2 linked regions of the Aromatoleum petrolei genome follow. The protein of the gene in region 2 interacts with the protein of the main gene of each other region in a pairwise test. Links are inferred from orthologs where the notes say so. Each region holds a gene or a part of one and is shown on either strand. Other genes may lie near its edges.

Region 1 (7,269 bases), 300 kb from region 2 along the record:
ATACGTCTTTGTGCGCGAGCGGGATGCCGGTGAGAGGACCGGCCTGGCCGGCGGCGATGCGCGCGTCGGCGGCCCGCGCGGCCTCGATCGCGCCGTCGCGGTCGACCGTGATGAAGGCGTTGAGTGTCGGGTTGTGCGCGGCGATGCGGTCGAGGAAGAGCGTCGCGAGCTCGACGCTGGAGATCTTCTTCGCGTCCAGCGCGGCGCGCAGTTCGGTGAGGCTGGCGTTGATCATGGCTTACTCGATGACCTTCGGGACGAGGTAGAGGCCCGCTTCGGTCTGCGGGGCGACGCGCTGGAAGGCCTCGCGGCGATCCCGTTCGGTCGCGACGTCGTCGCGCAGGCGCTGAGCGACATCCTGCGGGTGGCTCATCGGCTCGACGCCGCTGGTGTCGACTGCCTGCATCTCTTCGATCAGGCCGAAAATTCCATTCAGTTTGGTGCGCGTGGCCTCGACTTCGCCATCGGCGAGCTCGAGCCGCGCGAGTGCGGCGATGCGCAGGACCTGTTCAGTGGTAAGCGACATGAGGAAACAAAACCCGCTTAAATCACAAAGATTTGTAGGTTATCATACTCGTTTGCCGCCAGTCCGGCCGGGCTTGTCGCCCCCCCATCGCCCACCCTCCTCACCGGTTTCGGGATTTTTCCGCATGTTTGGCTTCCTGCGTTCCTATTTCTCCAACGATCTGGCCATTGACCTTGGCACCGCCAACACGCTGATCTACGTGCGCGGCAAGGGCATCGTGCTCGACGAGCCGTCCGTCGTGGCGATCCGTACCGAGGGCGGGCCCAACGCGAAGCGCACGATCCAGGCGGTCGGCCATGCGGCGAAGCAGATGCTGGGCAAGACGCCGGGCAACATCACCGCGATCCGCCCGATGAAGGACGGGGTGATCGCCGATTTCGTCGTCACCGAGCAGATGATCAAGCAGTTCATCAAGAAGGTGCATGACTCGCGCATGTTCTCGCCCTCCCCGCGCATCATCATCTGCGTGCCCTGCGGTTCGACCCAGGTCGAGCGCCGCGCGATCCGCGACGCGGCGCTCGCGGCGGGCGCCTCGCAGGTGTATCTGATCGAGGAGCCGATGGCGGCGGCGATTGGCGCAGGCCTGCCGGTGTCGGACGCGACCGGTTCGATGGTGGTCGATATCGGCGGTGGCACCACCGAAGTCGGCGTGATCTCGCTGGGCGGCATGGTGTATGCCGGCTCGGTGCGCGTCGGCGGCGACAAGTTCGACGACTCCATCGTCAATTACATCCGCCGCAACTACGGCATGCTGATCGGCGACACGACGGCGGAGAACATCAAGAAGGAAATCGGTTCGGCCTTCCCGGGCTCGGAGGTGCGCGAGATGGAAGTGAAGGGGCGCAACCTCGCCGAGGGCATTCCGCGCAGCTTCACGATTTCGTCGAACGAGATCCTCGAGGCGCTCACCGAACCGCTGAACCAGATCGTGTCGGCGGTGAAGATCGCCCTCGAACAGACTCCGCCCGAACTGGGCGCGGACATCGCCGACCGAGGCATGGTGCTTACCGGCGGCGGCGCGCTGCTGCGCGATCTCGACCGCCTGCTGATGGAAGAGACCGGCCTGCCGGTGATCGTCGCGGAGGAGCCGCTGACCTGCGTCGCGCGCGGCTGCGGCATGGCGCTCGAGAAGATGGACAAGCTCGGCTCCATCTTCGCGTCCGAGTAATTCGCGCCGTCACGACGGGCCTCCGGACTCGTCGCGCTCCGCCGTCCACGCATCACGATGTCCCTCGCCGGTCATCCGTCGCCACCCATCTTCAAGCAGGGACCCACGCCGCTCGTGCGGCTGCTGGTGCTCGTCTCCATCTGCCTGGCGATGCTGGTCGCCGACCTGAAGTTCCGTTACCTCGAAGTGGTGCGCCAGGCGCTGTCGGTGGCGACCTGGCCGCTGCAGATGGCCGCGGCGGCGCCGGCCGATTTCGTGCGCAACGCCGCGGTGTATTTCGCGACGTTGGTCGAGGTGCAGAAGGACAACTCCGCGCTGCGCGGCCGCGAGCTGGAAGCGGCGCAGCGCCTGCTGCGCTTCGAGCAGCTGGAGGAGGAGAATCGCCGCCTGCGCGGGCTCCTCGACATGGGGGCTTCGGTGGCGGCGAAGAGCGTGGCCGCCGAGATTCTCTACGATGCGCCGGACCCCTTCGACCGCAAGGTGATCCTCAACCGCGGCAGCCAGCAGGGCGTCGAGGCCGGCATGGCGGTCGTCAACGAGCAGGGCATGATCGGCCAGGTCACGCGGGTGTATCCGGTGCAGGCGGAGGTCACGCTGATCACGGACAAGGACCAGGCAGTGCCGGTGCAGGTCGCGAGGAACGGCTTGCGCGGCGTGCTCGCCGGGGCGGGACAGGGGCGCCTGGAACTGCGCTTTACCTTGTCGGGCGCGGACGTGCGCGTGGGCGACCGGCTCGTGACCTCGGGCCTCGACGGCCTCTTCCTCGCCGGCCTGCCGGTCGCCGACGTCGTGAGCGTGGATCGCGACGCGCAGACCTTCGCGGTGATCGTGTGCGAGCCGGTCGCCGGCGTCGAGCGCACGACCCAGGTGTTGCTGCTCGGACGTGCCGAGTCGCCGCCGCCGCGTCCTGCGCCGGAGCCGGAACCCGGGCCGAGCAAGGGTCGCAAGGGTTAAGGACAGCCATTCATGCAGCCGACCCACCGCTCCAGTCGCATCCTGCTGCCTGCCAAGACCTGGTTCGCCTGGCTGAGCCTGCTGGTCGCGCTCGCGCTGAGCTACATCCCGACCGGACTGACCCCCGGCGTCCCCGACTGGGTCGCGCTGGTGCTGGCATTCTGGTCGATCCGCGAGCCGCTGCGTGTCGGCATGGGGGCGGGATTCCTGTTCGGTGTGCTGGTCGATATCGGACACGGCGCCGCGATGGGCCAGCATGCGCTCGCCTACGTGGTGCTGTGCTATCTCGCGACTTCGGTGTCGCGGCGCGTGCTGTGGTTCGGGCCGACGCAGCAGGCGCTGCAGATGTTCCCGCTGCTGCTGCTCGCGCAGGTGATCATGGTCGTGGTGCGCCTCGTCGCCGGCGCCGAGTTCCCCGGTTGGTGGTACTTCCTGTCGAGCCTCACGAGCGCGGCGCTGTGGGTGCCGCTGAACTACCTGTTGCTGCTGCCGCAGTACCAGCCGGTGGATCGGGACGACAACCGGCCGATCTGATCCGATGATGGAATTCCGTACCCCCGACGAGGAACTGGGGCGCTTCCGCCGCCGCGTCCTGATCGCGGGCATTTTCATTGCCGTGTGCTTCGGCCTGCTGGTGGCGCGCTTCTGGTTCCTGCAGGTCGTGCGCTACGACTACTACCACACCCGCGCCGAGGACAACCGCATCGCGCTGCTGCCCATCGTGCCGGGGCGCGGTTCGATCACGGACCGCAACGGTGTGCCGATCGCGCGCAACTATGCTGCCTACACGCTGGAGATCACGCCCTCGCGCGTGCGCGACCTCGAGGCGACGATAGACGGGCTGGCGGAGATCGTCGAGATCGACGCGCGCGACCGTCGCCGCTTTCGGAAGCTGCTGGAAGAGAGCAAGAATTTCGAGAGCGTGCCGATCCGCACGCGCCTGACCGAGGAGGAAGTGGCGCGCGTGATCGCACGGCGCTACCAGTTCCCCGGCGTCGAGGTGCAGGCGCGCCTGTTCCGCGACTACCCGCAGGGCGAGCTCGCGTCGCACGTGATCGGCTACATCGGCCGCATCAACCAGCGCGACCGCGAACGCATCGAGGAGTCCGGCGACGACGCGAACTACCGCGGCTCAGAATACATTGGCAAGAGCGGCCTGGAGCAGAGCTACGAGGCCGAGCTGCACGGCATCACCGGCGCCGAGCAGGTGGAGGTGAATGCCGGCGGGCGCGCCGTGCGCCAGTTGGCGCGCACGCCGGGGGTGGCCGGCAATGATCTGGAGCTGACACTCGACATCGAGATGCAGAAGGTCGCCGAGGCGGCCTTCGGCAAGCGTCGCGGCGCGCTGGTCGCGATAGAGCCGACGACGGGGGGCGTGCTCGCGCTGGTCTCCAAACCGGGGTATGACCCCAACCTGTTCGTCGACGGCATCTCGACCGAGGATTGGAAGTCACTCAACGAATCGCCCGACCATCCGCTGGTGAATCGTGCCATCTTCAGCGCCTATCCGCCCGGCTCGACCTTCAAGCCCTTCATGGCGATGGCGGGTCTGTCGGCGGGCAAGCGCACGATCACGCAGACGATTCCCGATCCGGGCTACTTCATGTTCGGCGGCCACCGCTTCATGGACGACAAGATCGGCGGCCACGGCATGGTCGATCTGCCGAAATCCATCGTCGTGTCGTGCAACACCTACTACTACCAGCTCGCCAACGACCTGGGCATCGACGGCATCGCGAACTTCATGCGTCCGTTCGGCTTCGGTTCGCGCACCGGCATCGACGTGCCCGGAGAGGCCGAGGGCGTGCTGCCGACGCCGGAATGGAAGAGGAAGCGCTTCCGCAAGAAGGAACACCAGAAATGGTTCGGCGGCGAGACCATCTCGGTGGGCATCGGCCAGGGCTACAACGCCTACACGCCGCTGCAGATGGCGAATGCGGTGGCGGCGCTGGTCAATGATGGGAAGCTGTTCCGGCCGCACGTCGTACGCCATGTCGTGAGCCCCGTGACGGGCGAGCGCCGCGTCGTCGAGCCCGAACCGATCCGCACCATCCCCTTCAAGCCCGAACATGCGGCCGCGGTGCGTCAGGCGATGGTGGACGTGAACAAGGTCGGCACCGGCGCGCGCGCCTTTGCCGGTGCGCCCTACTCGGCCGGCGGCAAGACCGGCACGGCGCAGGTCTTCTCGCTTCGCGGCCAGCGCTACGTGGAAGGCCGCGTCAGCGAGCGCCTGCGCGACCATTCCTGGTTCATCGCCTACGCGCCGGCCGACAAGCCGACCATCGCGCTCGCGGTACTGGTCGAGAACGGCGGTTTCGGTGCGCAGTCGGCGGCACCGATCGCGCGCCAGGTGATCGACTATCATCTCCTCGGCAAGCGCCGCGACCAGCCGGCGGGTGAGGATGTCGACGCGGCCGGCGAGGGTGACGAACATGCCGGGCACCCGCACGCCGGCGCACATGCCGCGGCCGTGGAACCGGCGCAGCCGCAGGCAGGCGGACAAGACGGGGAGCCTCGTTCAGAATGACCGACACGCGATTTCATCCGCGCGAGCTGCTGCTCGGCTTCCTGCGTCCGATCGATCCGCCGCTGCTCCTGCTGCTCGCCTTGCTCCTCGGCTACGCTTTCGTCCTCATGATGAGCGCCTCGCCGGAGCGCATCCCCTCCCTGCAGGTGAACACGCTCGTCGCACTGGCTGCGATGTGGGTGACGGCGCGCGTGCCGGCGCAGCGCCTGCTGAGCCTCGCGCTGCCGCTGTACGTGGTCGGCGTGCTGCTGCTCGTCGCGGTGGATCTCTTCGGCGAGACCTCGAAAGGCGCGACGCGCTGGCTCGACATCGGCGTCACGCGCATCCAGCCGTCCGAGATCATGAAGATCGCGATGCCGCTGATGCTGGCGTGGTACTTCCAGCAGCGCGAGGGCCAGATCGGCCTGCGCGAGTTCATCGTTGCGGGCCTGCTGCTGGTCGTGCCGGTCGGACTGATCATGGTGCAGCCCGACTTGGGCACCAGCCTGCTGGTGACCGCAGCGGGCATCTATGTCATCTACTTCGCCGGCCTGTCGTGGAAACTGCTGGTGCCCGTCGTCGCGATCGGCGTCATCGGCATCGGCGCGATCGTCGGCTTCGGTGACCAGATCTGCCAGCCGGGCGTCGATTGGCCGGGCCTGCGCGAATATCAGAAGCACCGCGTATGCACCCTGCTCGACCCGACGCAGGATCCGCTCGGCAAGGGCTTCCACATCATCCAATCGACCATCGCCATCGGTTCGGGCGGCGTGCTCGGCAAGGGCTGGATGGACGGCACGCAGACGCACCTCGCCTTCCTGCCTGAGCGCCACACGGACTTCATCTTTTCGGTGCTGGCCGAGGAGTTCGGCCTCATCGGCATCGTCGTGCTGCTGGCGATCTACGTGCTGCTGCTGCTGCGCGGCTTCTACATCGCCGCGATGGCGCCGACGCTCGCGACGCGCCTGCTCGGCGGCGCGATCACGATGATCTTCTTCACCTATGCTTTCGTTAACATGGGCATGGTCAGCGGTATCCTGCCGGTCGTGGGCGTGCCGCTGCCCTTCATCAGCTACGGCGGAACCGCGCTCGTCACGCTGTGTCTCGGCATCGGGATACTGATGAGCATCCAGCGCAGCCGCGTGCTCGCGCAGGCGTGATTACGGAGACTGACTGATGCCGACGCATACCCTGCCAGCCCGCCCGTCCGCGTGCAAGCTGCTGTTCGCGGGCCTGATTGCCGCCATGCTGGCGCTGGCCGGTTGCAGCACGACGCCCTACGTCGACAGCACCGCCGCCACGCCACCCCAGCCAGCGCCAGGCACGAGCGCGGTCGTGCAGAAGCGCGGCGGCGGCTACTACAAGGACGACGGCCCGGGCGACAATCCGCCGGCCAACCTCGACGACATCCCCGATGCGCAGCCGCGCGCCGAGCCGCTGCACCGCTTCGCCAACCGCCCGTACAACGTGTTCGGCGAGGACTATGTGCCGGCGAAGGCCGTGATGCCTTTCCGCCAGCTTGGCCGCGCCAGCTGGTACGGCAAGCGCTTCCACGGCAAGCCCACCTCCAGCGGCGAGCCCTACGACATGTACTCGATGACCGCCGCCCACCCGACGCTGCCGATCCCGAGCTACGCGCGCATCACGCACCGCGCGAGCGGGCGCTCGGTGGTGGTGCGCATCAACGACCGTGGGCCTTTCCACAAGGGCCGCATCATGGATCTCTCCTATGCCGCCGCACATCGCCTGGGCTATGTGAACGTGGGCAGCGCCGAGGTCGAGGTCGAGGCCATCGTGCCCGACGGGGTCGAGCTGGTCGCCACCGAAAATCCGGTCCCGCCGATGCCCGGCCGCCGTCCGGTGGCGCTCGTGCCACCGACGCCGGCGCCGCCGGAGCCGCCGGTGCAGCTCGCGATGGCCGAACCGTCCACGCTCACGGATGCGACGCGCGGCATCTTCCTGCAGCTCGGCGCATTTTCCACCGCCGCGAGTGCCGAAGGTTTTCGCGGCATGGTGCGCGATGCCTTCGCCGAGCATGCCGAGCGGCTCGCCGTCCTCGCCGACGGCAAGCGCTTCCGCTTGCACCTGGGGCCCTTCGGATCGGTCGAGGAGGCA
Region 2 (7,334 bases):
GACGTCGGAGCGGCGGCGAAGGTGTTCGGGCAGCGAGGTCTTCAGGAATTCAACAACCAGTCCGCCGCCTTGCTGACGAATGTCGATGCCCGCATCGGGATTCGACAGTTGAACGACCACCCGGGCTTCACCATCCTTGCCGCGGCGGAAATTGATGTCCCGGATGCTGCTGCCCTCGGCGACCGCGTCACTTTTCGACGGCGCGAAATTGGCCATGGCCTGTGACACCTGGGTGGTCGTCGCACCGACCGGAGCGGCGGCACCGAGGGAAATGATGACGGAGCGCCCCTCGATTCGCGACTCGAACGGCGTCACCTTGGTGACGTTCAGGACGAGGCGCGTGCGGTCGCCCGCCTGCACGATGTTGGCGCTGCGCAGGTCGCCCTGGTCGATTTCCTGCACGCTGCGACCCAGGCCATTGACCGTGCCGGGGAAATCGAATGCGATCCGTGCAGGGTTCGCAACGCTGAAACTCGCCGGCGGCGCGGCGAGCGGCTCCTTGAGCGTAAGTTTCAGCAGTACCGCCCCCCCTTGCCGGGAAACCTCGAGATCTTCGATGCGGTTCGTCGCGGCCTGGGTTTGAGATGACGCGGCCTGCGCAAAGACGGCGGGCGCAGGAACAACGAGGGTGAACGCCGCACACAGCAGCGCAATCGTGCGTTTGATATTCATTTCCGAACCTCCTGCTGCTCCTGCAGCAGCAATGTGCTGATGCGCTCGACCCAATCGCCGTTCATGTCTTCAACCAGTTCCTTCAGGGTGACTTCCGACTCCGTGATCGCCGTCACCAGTCCGAAGTTCTGTCCCATGTAGTTGCCGACCCTCACCTGGTGCAGGTTTTGGTCGGCGCGCACCAGTGCGTGCACTTTCTTGTTCTGGGTGATCACGCCGACGAGCTGCAGGGATTCGAGCGGATAGGATTCCAAGGGCTCGCGCCTGCGATCGAGATCAGGACCGCCGCGGCGGGAGGTCTTGGTTTCCGGCTCGATGCGGCTCGCGACGAAGGGGTCTGCGGCACCTTCCGCTTCGTATTTCACGACCGGAGCGGGCTTCACCTCGGGCAGAGGTTTGATCATCTGGGGCATCGCCTTTTCCTGCTCCACCATCCAGCCCTGGATGTCCTCCTGGTCGCCTGCGCAGGCAGACAGGACGAGGGCACCTGCAAGTATCAGAAGGCGTTTCATGGCTTTCTCACTTGCCTCCCTTTGCCTTCGCGGCCTTCTCCTGCTGGCGCTTTTGCGCGAGCTCCTCTTCGTCGAGGTAGCGATACGTGACGGCCTTTGCTTCCAGCTTCAACCCGCCGTCCTTGAGTGTTTCGATGGCAATGTTGTCCAGCGTCACGATTCGAGGCATCCGGGCCACATCCTCGGCAAATGCACCGAGATCGTTATAGGCACCGACGATGCGGACATCGATCGGCATCTCGGCATAGAAATCCTTGACCGCTTCGACGCCCGGCTTGAAGAGCTCGAACTGCAGCCCGCGGCCCACGCCGGCCTGGTTGATGTCGGACAACAACGAGTCCATTTCGGCGCGATTCGGCAACTGCTTGAGCAGCGCACCGAACTGGCGGTCGGTCTCCTCGAGCTGGAGCTTGTAGGCATCCAGATTCACGGCGAGCTTCTTCTTCGTCACCCAGTCGTTGCGGAGTTGCACCTCGTCAGCCTCACGCTGCTCGAGAAGCATCACCTGATCGCGCCAGTCGAACCACCATGCGAGCGCAAGGACGGCGACCAGCAACGCGGCGAACACCGCGATGCGCGGTGCCAGCGGCCACGCGCCGGGATCGTTGGGATCGAGCCCCTTGAAATCCTGCGAGAGCCGCTCGAAATCGATGCCTTTGAGTTTCCCGGGATTCATTTTCTGGCCCCTTGATCGCCTTCGGCCTTGGGCCCCTCGATGCCGATATTGAGCGCGAAATCGCTGACCCGCCGCTTGTTCACGGATGCAGACTTGATTTCGACCAGGCCCGGATTGGCGAGATAGGGCGATTCATCGAGGCTTCGCATCAGTGCCGACACGCGCGAATTGGACTGCGAGTAGCCGAGCAGGGCAATCTTCGGCCCGGTCTGCTTGATGGACCGCAGATACACGCCATCGGGCACGCGCCGGGCAAACTCGTTCATGACGTTCACCGCCTGGCCCCGCGTCGTCTGCAGGGATTCGATGACCTGCTTGCGCGCCAGCAGGGCGTCGATCTGCTCGCGCAGACGCTTGATTTCGGCGATCTGGGCATCGAGCTTGGTGATCTCGGCCTTGAGGAAGTCGTTGCGGCGTTCCTGACGCTCGACATAGCCCGCGATGACGGTATGCACGATCAGCGCGACCAGCAGGCCGGCCGCGACCATCGCGACGGACACGACGTAGAACTGCTGGCGCCGTTCACGGCGCTTCAGTTCCCGGTGGGGCAGCAGATTGATTCGAATCATGAATCGAATCTCCGGAGCGCCAGCCCGCACGCAACCATCAACGACGGTGCATCGGCCAGCAGATTCTTGGGTCGCACGCGCGACGACAGCGACATCCCGACGAAGGGATTGGCGACGATGGACGGAACCTGGGTACGACCGGCGACCACGTCGGACAGACCGGGCATGACCGAGCAGCCGCCTGCGAGGACGATGTGGTCGACCTGGTTGAACTGGGTGGACGTGAAGAAAAACTGCAGGGCCCGCGAAACTTCAAGCGCCAGGCTGTCCATGAAGGGCCGCATCAGGTCGCGCTCGTAATCCTCAGGCAGCCCGCCGGTGCGCTTCGCAGACTCGGCGTCCTCGACGCTCATCCCATACTGCCGCGCGATCTCCTGCGTCAGCTGCATGCCGCCGAATGCCTGTTCGCGGGCATAGAGCTGCTGACCGTTGCGCAGAACGCTGACGTTCATCACGTTTGCACCGACGTCGATGACCGCGACAATCTTGTCGACGCCACCGCCGGGAAGCTGCTTGGCGACGAGCTCGAAGGCGGCTTCCGCGGCAAAAGACTCGACGTCCATCACGACGGCCTTGAGACCGGCAGATTCGACGACAGCAACGCGATCCTCGACCTTTTCCTTGCGCGATGCCGCGATCAGGACCTCGACTTCTTCGGGGCTGCCCGGCGACGGGCCGACTACCTGGAAGTCGAGATTGACTTCGTCCAGTGCGAAGGGAATGTACTGGCTGGCCTCCGACTCGACCTGGAGCTCCATTTCCTGGTCACGCAGGCCACCCGGCAGGATCATCTTCTTGGTGATGACCGCCGACGCGGGGAGCGCGACGGCCACCTGCTTGATGCCTCCGCCCATGCGGCGCACAGCGCGCGATACGGCCTCGCTCACGCCTTCGAGATTGGCGATGTTTCCGTCGACGACGGCATCACGCGGCAGGGATTCGATGGCATACCGCTCCATGCGGTATGCACCCTTTTCGCCCTCTGACAGCTCGACCATCTTCACGGATGAAGATGAGATATCGAGGCCGACCAGTTGGCGCGCCTTGGGGCGAAACAGGGAGAAGTCCATCACAAAGAAAACCCTTAAATTTCTTTATGTTAGGCGCCGATACTGAATAAGCTTCTCAGATGCTAGCAACAAAGTGTTGCGAGTGCAAACACAGACGGCGGCGGATGCTTTGGAGGCTCAGGGTGCGCAAACGTATAATCGCGCTCCTCCCCTCCCTTTCTGGATTCCCGATGCGCTGGGTTTTGTATCCCCTCGCGGCACTGATGGCTCTCTTCGTTCTCGGCGCGGCCACCATCGCGGCTGTCTCGGCATTCGCATGGCCGAACCTGCCTTCGCTGGACGTTCTGACCGATTACCGCCCGAAGATTCCGCTGCGAGTATACACGTCAGATGGATATCTACTCGGGGAATTCGGCGAGGAACGGCGCGTCGTCGTGACCATGGATGAGGTCCCGGCAGTTCTGAAGCAGGCCATCCTCGCGGCAGAGGACGAGCGCTTTTACGAACACCCCGGTATCGATGTGATCGGGATCGCACGCGCGGCGATTGCGAACGTCGTGTCGGGCGGGCGTGGCCAGGGAGCATCGACAATCACGATGCAGGTGGCGCGCAATTTCTTCCTGACGCGGGAAAAGACCTTCAACCGCAAGCTCTACGAGATTCTCCTGGCACTGCGCATCGAACGCAGTCTGAGCAAGGACCAGATCTTCGAGCTCTACATCAACCAGATTTACCTCGGCCAGCGCTCGTACGGGTTCTCGGCGGCGGCTCGTGCGTACTTCGACAAGCCGCTGAAGGACATCACCGTGGCCGAGGCGGCCATGCTCGCAGGGCTGCCGAAGGCGCCGTCGGCCTACAACCCGATCGCCAACCCGCGCCGCGCGACCCAGCGCCAGCATTACGTGCTGCGGCGCATGGTCGAAGCCGGCTTCATCGACCAGAAGACCTTCGAGGCGGCCCGCGCGGAACCGCTGGTACTGGCCAACGGACGCTCGGCCTCGACTCCGCTGCGCGGCGACTTCGTGGCCGAAATGGCGCGCCAGCTGGCCGTCGAGCAGTTCGGCGATCAGGCTTACGATTCGGGCATCCGCGTGATCACGACAGTGACGCGCGAAGAGCAGCAGGCCGCGTATAAGGCGGTACGGCAGGGCGTGATGGATTACGACCGGCGGCATGGTTATCGCGGCCCGGAGAGCTTCGTCGACCTGAACGGTATCAAGGCGGACGACGAGGAGCGGCTCGACGAACTGCTCTCCGAAGCGGTGGACTACGATGACCTGCTCGCCGCGCTGGTTCTCGAGGCATCGCCGAAGGCAGTCACGGTCTATCGCCACGGCGAGATCCTGAAGATCTCGGGCGCAGGACTGACGTTTGCGGCCCCGATGCTCAACGAGCGTGCACCGCAGGCTCGCAGGCTTCGGCGCGGGGCGATCGTGCGCATCCGCAACCTCGGAGAGAAGGGCTGGGAGATCGCGCAACTGCCGGACGTGGAGGCGGCGCTGATCTCGGTGGACTCGAACACCGGTGCGGTGCGGGCGCTGATCGGCGGCTTCGACTTCAATCGGAGCAAGTTCAACCATGCGACCCAGGCATTGCGCCAGCCGGGATCGAGTTTCAAGCCCTTCATCTACTCGGCTGCGCTCGAGCGCGGTTTTTCCCCGAGCTCAGTCGAGGAGGATGGTCCACTGTTTTTCCCGGCAGGCATCACGGGAAGCAAGGACTGGGAGCCGAAGAACTACGACGGCAAGTACGAAGGGCCGATGACGCTGCGCGAGGGCCTGGCGCGGTCGAAGAACATGATCTCCATCCGCCTGCTGCGCTCGATCACGCCCGAGTATGCACAGGATTACGTCACCCGCTTCGGTTTCGATGCGGCCCAGCATCCGCCCTACCTGACGATGGCGCTGGGCGCCGGGATGGCGACGCCGTGGCAGATGGCGGCCGGATACGCCGTGTTCGCGAACGGCGGCTACCGCATCGAGCCCTATGTCGTGAAGGAAATGATCGACGGCCAGGGACACGTGGTCGCGAAGATCGACCCGCCGGTTGCCGGCGAGAGCGCGCCGCGGGTGATCGACCCGCGCAACGCCTGGCTGATGAATTCGATGATGCAGGACGTAATCCGGCGCGGCACCGCGACGCGCGCACTTGCACTCAAGCGCAGCGACCTGGCGGGGAAGACGGGAACCACCAACGATTATGTGGACGCGTGGTTCGCCGGTTATCACCCGGATCTGGTTGCGGTGAGCTGGATGGGTTTCGACCAGCCGCGCAACCTCGGCCGCGGCGAGACCGGCGGTTCTGCCGCACTGCCGATGTGGGTGAACTATATGCGGACGGCGCTGAAGGGCCTGCCGGAGAAATTCCCGCCGCGCCCGGAGGGGCTGCTGGCGATCAATACCGGCTCGGGACGCGAGGAGTTCATCTATGCCGAGAACCTGCCCGCGGAACCCATCATGATTCCGGCCGGCATCGAGAACCTCCCCCTGCCCTCGGAGGCGCCCGACGAGGCACTGCCCCAGACCCGGCCCGCCGCCGCACCCGCCCCCGTGGTCGAACGCTCGCCGACGCCGATCCGCCGCCCCTGAAGCGCAGGCGGGCCACCGGCGGATCAGCTGGCGACCACGACCACCGGATTGCCGGACTGCTCGCTGACCAGCCGGGACAGCAGCGCGTAGAGTTCGGCGCCGTCGCGGGTCGCGACCCAGCGTCCGGCATCGGGGCGGAAGTGGAAGCCGCCGGCCTTCGCGGCGACCCAGATCTCGCGCGCGGCGGAGTGGCGGTTGATGACCATCTTGCTGCCGTTCTCGAATTCGATCTCGAGCACGCCCCCGGGCATGGTCTCGATGTCCAGTTCGGCACCGCAGCTTTCGAGCGCCGCCTCGATGCGTGCGAGTTCGGCTTCGGCCAGCGCATTGAACGCCGATTCTTCCATGTTGGCTCCTTCTGTTAGCATTTCCGTTTTTTACGACCGACGACACCATGCGAGCCATTCCGACCGCTGCCGCGCTGTGCTGTGCCATTGCCCTGAGCGGTTGCGGGATCAAGGGGCCGCTTTACCTGCCCCAGGTTCCGCCCGCACCGGCCAAGGCGGCTCCCGCCGCCGGCGTCGATCATAGCAAAGCACCCAAGGCTGCCGACGACTCCCGATGACCTCCCGATTTCCGATCCCGACCCTGACCGAGGGCAATGACGGCCTTCAGCTCGAAAGCGTATCGCTCGCCGCGATCGCCGCACAGCATGGCACGCCTGTTTACGTCTATTCGCGGAGCGCGCTGACCGATGCGTTCTCGGCCTACCGCGACGCGCTTGCCGGCCGCAACGCCCTGGTGTGCTACGCGGTCAAGGCGAATTCGAACCTCGGCGTGCTGTCGGTGTTCGCGCAGCTGGGGGCGGGCTTCGACATCGTGTCGGGCGGCGAACTCGCGCGCGTGCTGGCCGCAGGCGGCGAGGCCGGCAAGGTGGTGTTCTCCGGCGTGGGCAAGAGCCGCGACGAGATGTGCCTGGCGCTGCAGGCCGGCATCCGCTGCTTCAACGTCGAGTCAGAAGCGGAAATCGACCGCCTCAACGAGGTCGCCGGCGAGCTCGGCAAGGTCGCGCCGATCGCGTTCCGAGTGAATCCGGATGTCGATCCGAAGACCCATCCCTACATCTCGACGGGCCTGAAGAGCAACAAGTTCGGCGTGGCGATCGACGCGGCGGCGGACCTGTACCGCCGCGCGGCGAGCCTGCCGCACCTGCGCGTGAGCGGCGTGGCCTGCCACATCGGCTCCCAGTTGCTCGACCCCGCGCCGATCGCGGAAGCGGCAGGCAAGGTACTCGCGCTGGTCGATCGCCTCGCCGACGAGGGGATCGCGCTGGATCACATCGATCTCGGCGGCGGCCTGGGCATCCG

Evidence for each region.
Region 1: the proteins of ToN1_RS10445 (region 2) and mrdA interact in binary tests that used the Escherichia coli proteins (3 or more experiments, as listed by UniProt). The link is inferred for Aromatoleum petrolei from one-to-one orthologs.

What each region holds. Positions count from the first base shown.
Region 1 is NZ_CP059560.1:2,588,312-2,595,580, reverse strand. Bases 2,702-5,680 are described here. They hold mrdA (penicillin-binding protein 2), read left to right. Parts: upstream 2,702-3,186; coding sequence 3,187-5,175; downstream 5,176-5,680. Other genes in these bases: rodA (rod shape-determining protein RodA), read left to right, coding at 5,172-5,680; mreD (rod shape-determining protein MreD), read left to right, coding at 2,702-3,182. Also shown: Asp-tRNA(Asn)/Glu-tRNA(Gln) amidotransferase subunit GatA, read right to left, coding at 1-235; Asp-tRNA(Asn)/Glu-tRNA(Gln) amidotransferase subunit GatC, read right to left, coding at 239-526; ToN1_RS11865 (rod shape-determining protein), read left to right, coding at 651-1,694; rod shape-determining protein MreC, read left to right, coding at 1,752-2,648; more of mreD, read left to right, coding at 2,661-2,701; more of rodA, read left to right, coding at 5,681-6,314; ToN1_RS11840 (septal ring lytic transglycosylase RlpA family protein), read left to right, coding at 6,331-7,269. UniProt on the Escherichia coli protein: Catalyzes cross-linking of the peptidoglycan cell wall. Responsible for the determination of the rod shape of the cell. Is probably required for lateral peptidoglycan synthesis and maintenance of the correct diameter during lateral and centripetal growth.
Region 2 is NZ_CP059560.1:2,282,397-2,289,730, forward strand. What follows is about bases 3,305-6,348. They hold ToN1_RS10445 (penicillin-binding protein 1A), read left to right. Parts: upstream 3,305-3,669; coding sequence 3,670-6,027; downstream 6,028-6,348. Other genes in these bases: ToN1_RS10440 (pilus assembly protein PilM), read right to left, coding at 3,305-3,499; cyaY (iron donor protein CyaY), read right to left, coding at 6,051-6,348. In the rest of the region: ToN1_RS10420 (type IV pilus secretin PilQ), read right to left, coding at 1-672; ToN1_RS10425 (pilus assembly protein PilP), read right to left, coding at 669-1,184; ToN1_RS10430 (type IV pilus inner membrane component PilO), read right to left, coding at 1,192-1,860; ToN1_RS10435 (PilN domain-containing protein), read right to left, coding at 1,857-2,429; more of ToN1_RS10440, read right to left, coding at 2,426-3,304; more of cyaY, read right to left, coding at 6,349-6,374; LPS translocon maturation chaperone LptM, read left to right, coding at 6,422-6,592; lysA (diaminopimelate decarboxylase), read left to right, coding at 6,589-7,334. UniProt on the Escherichia coli protein: Cell wall formation. Synthesis of cross-linked peptidoglycan from the lipid intermediates.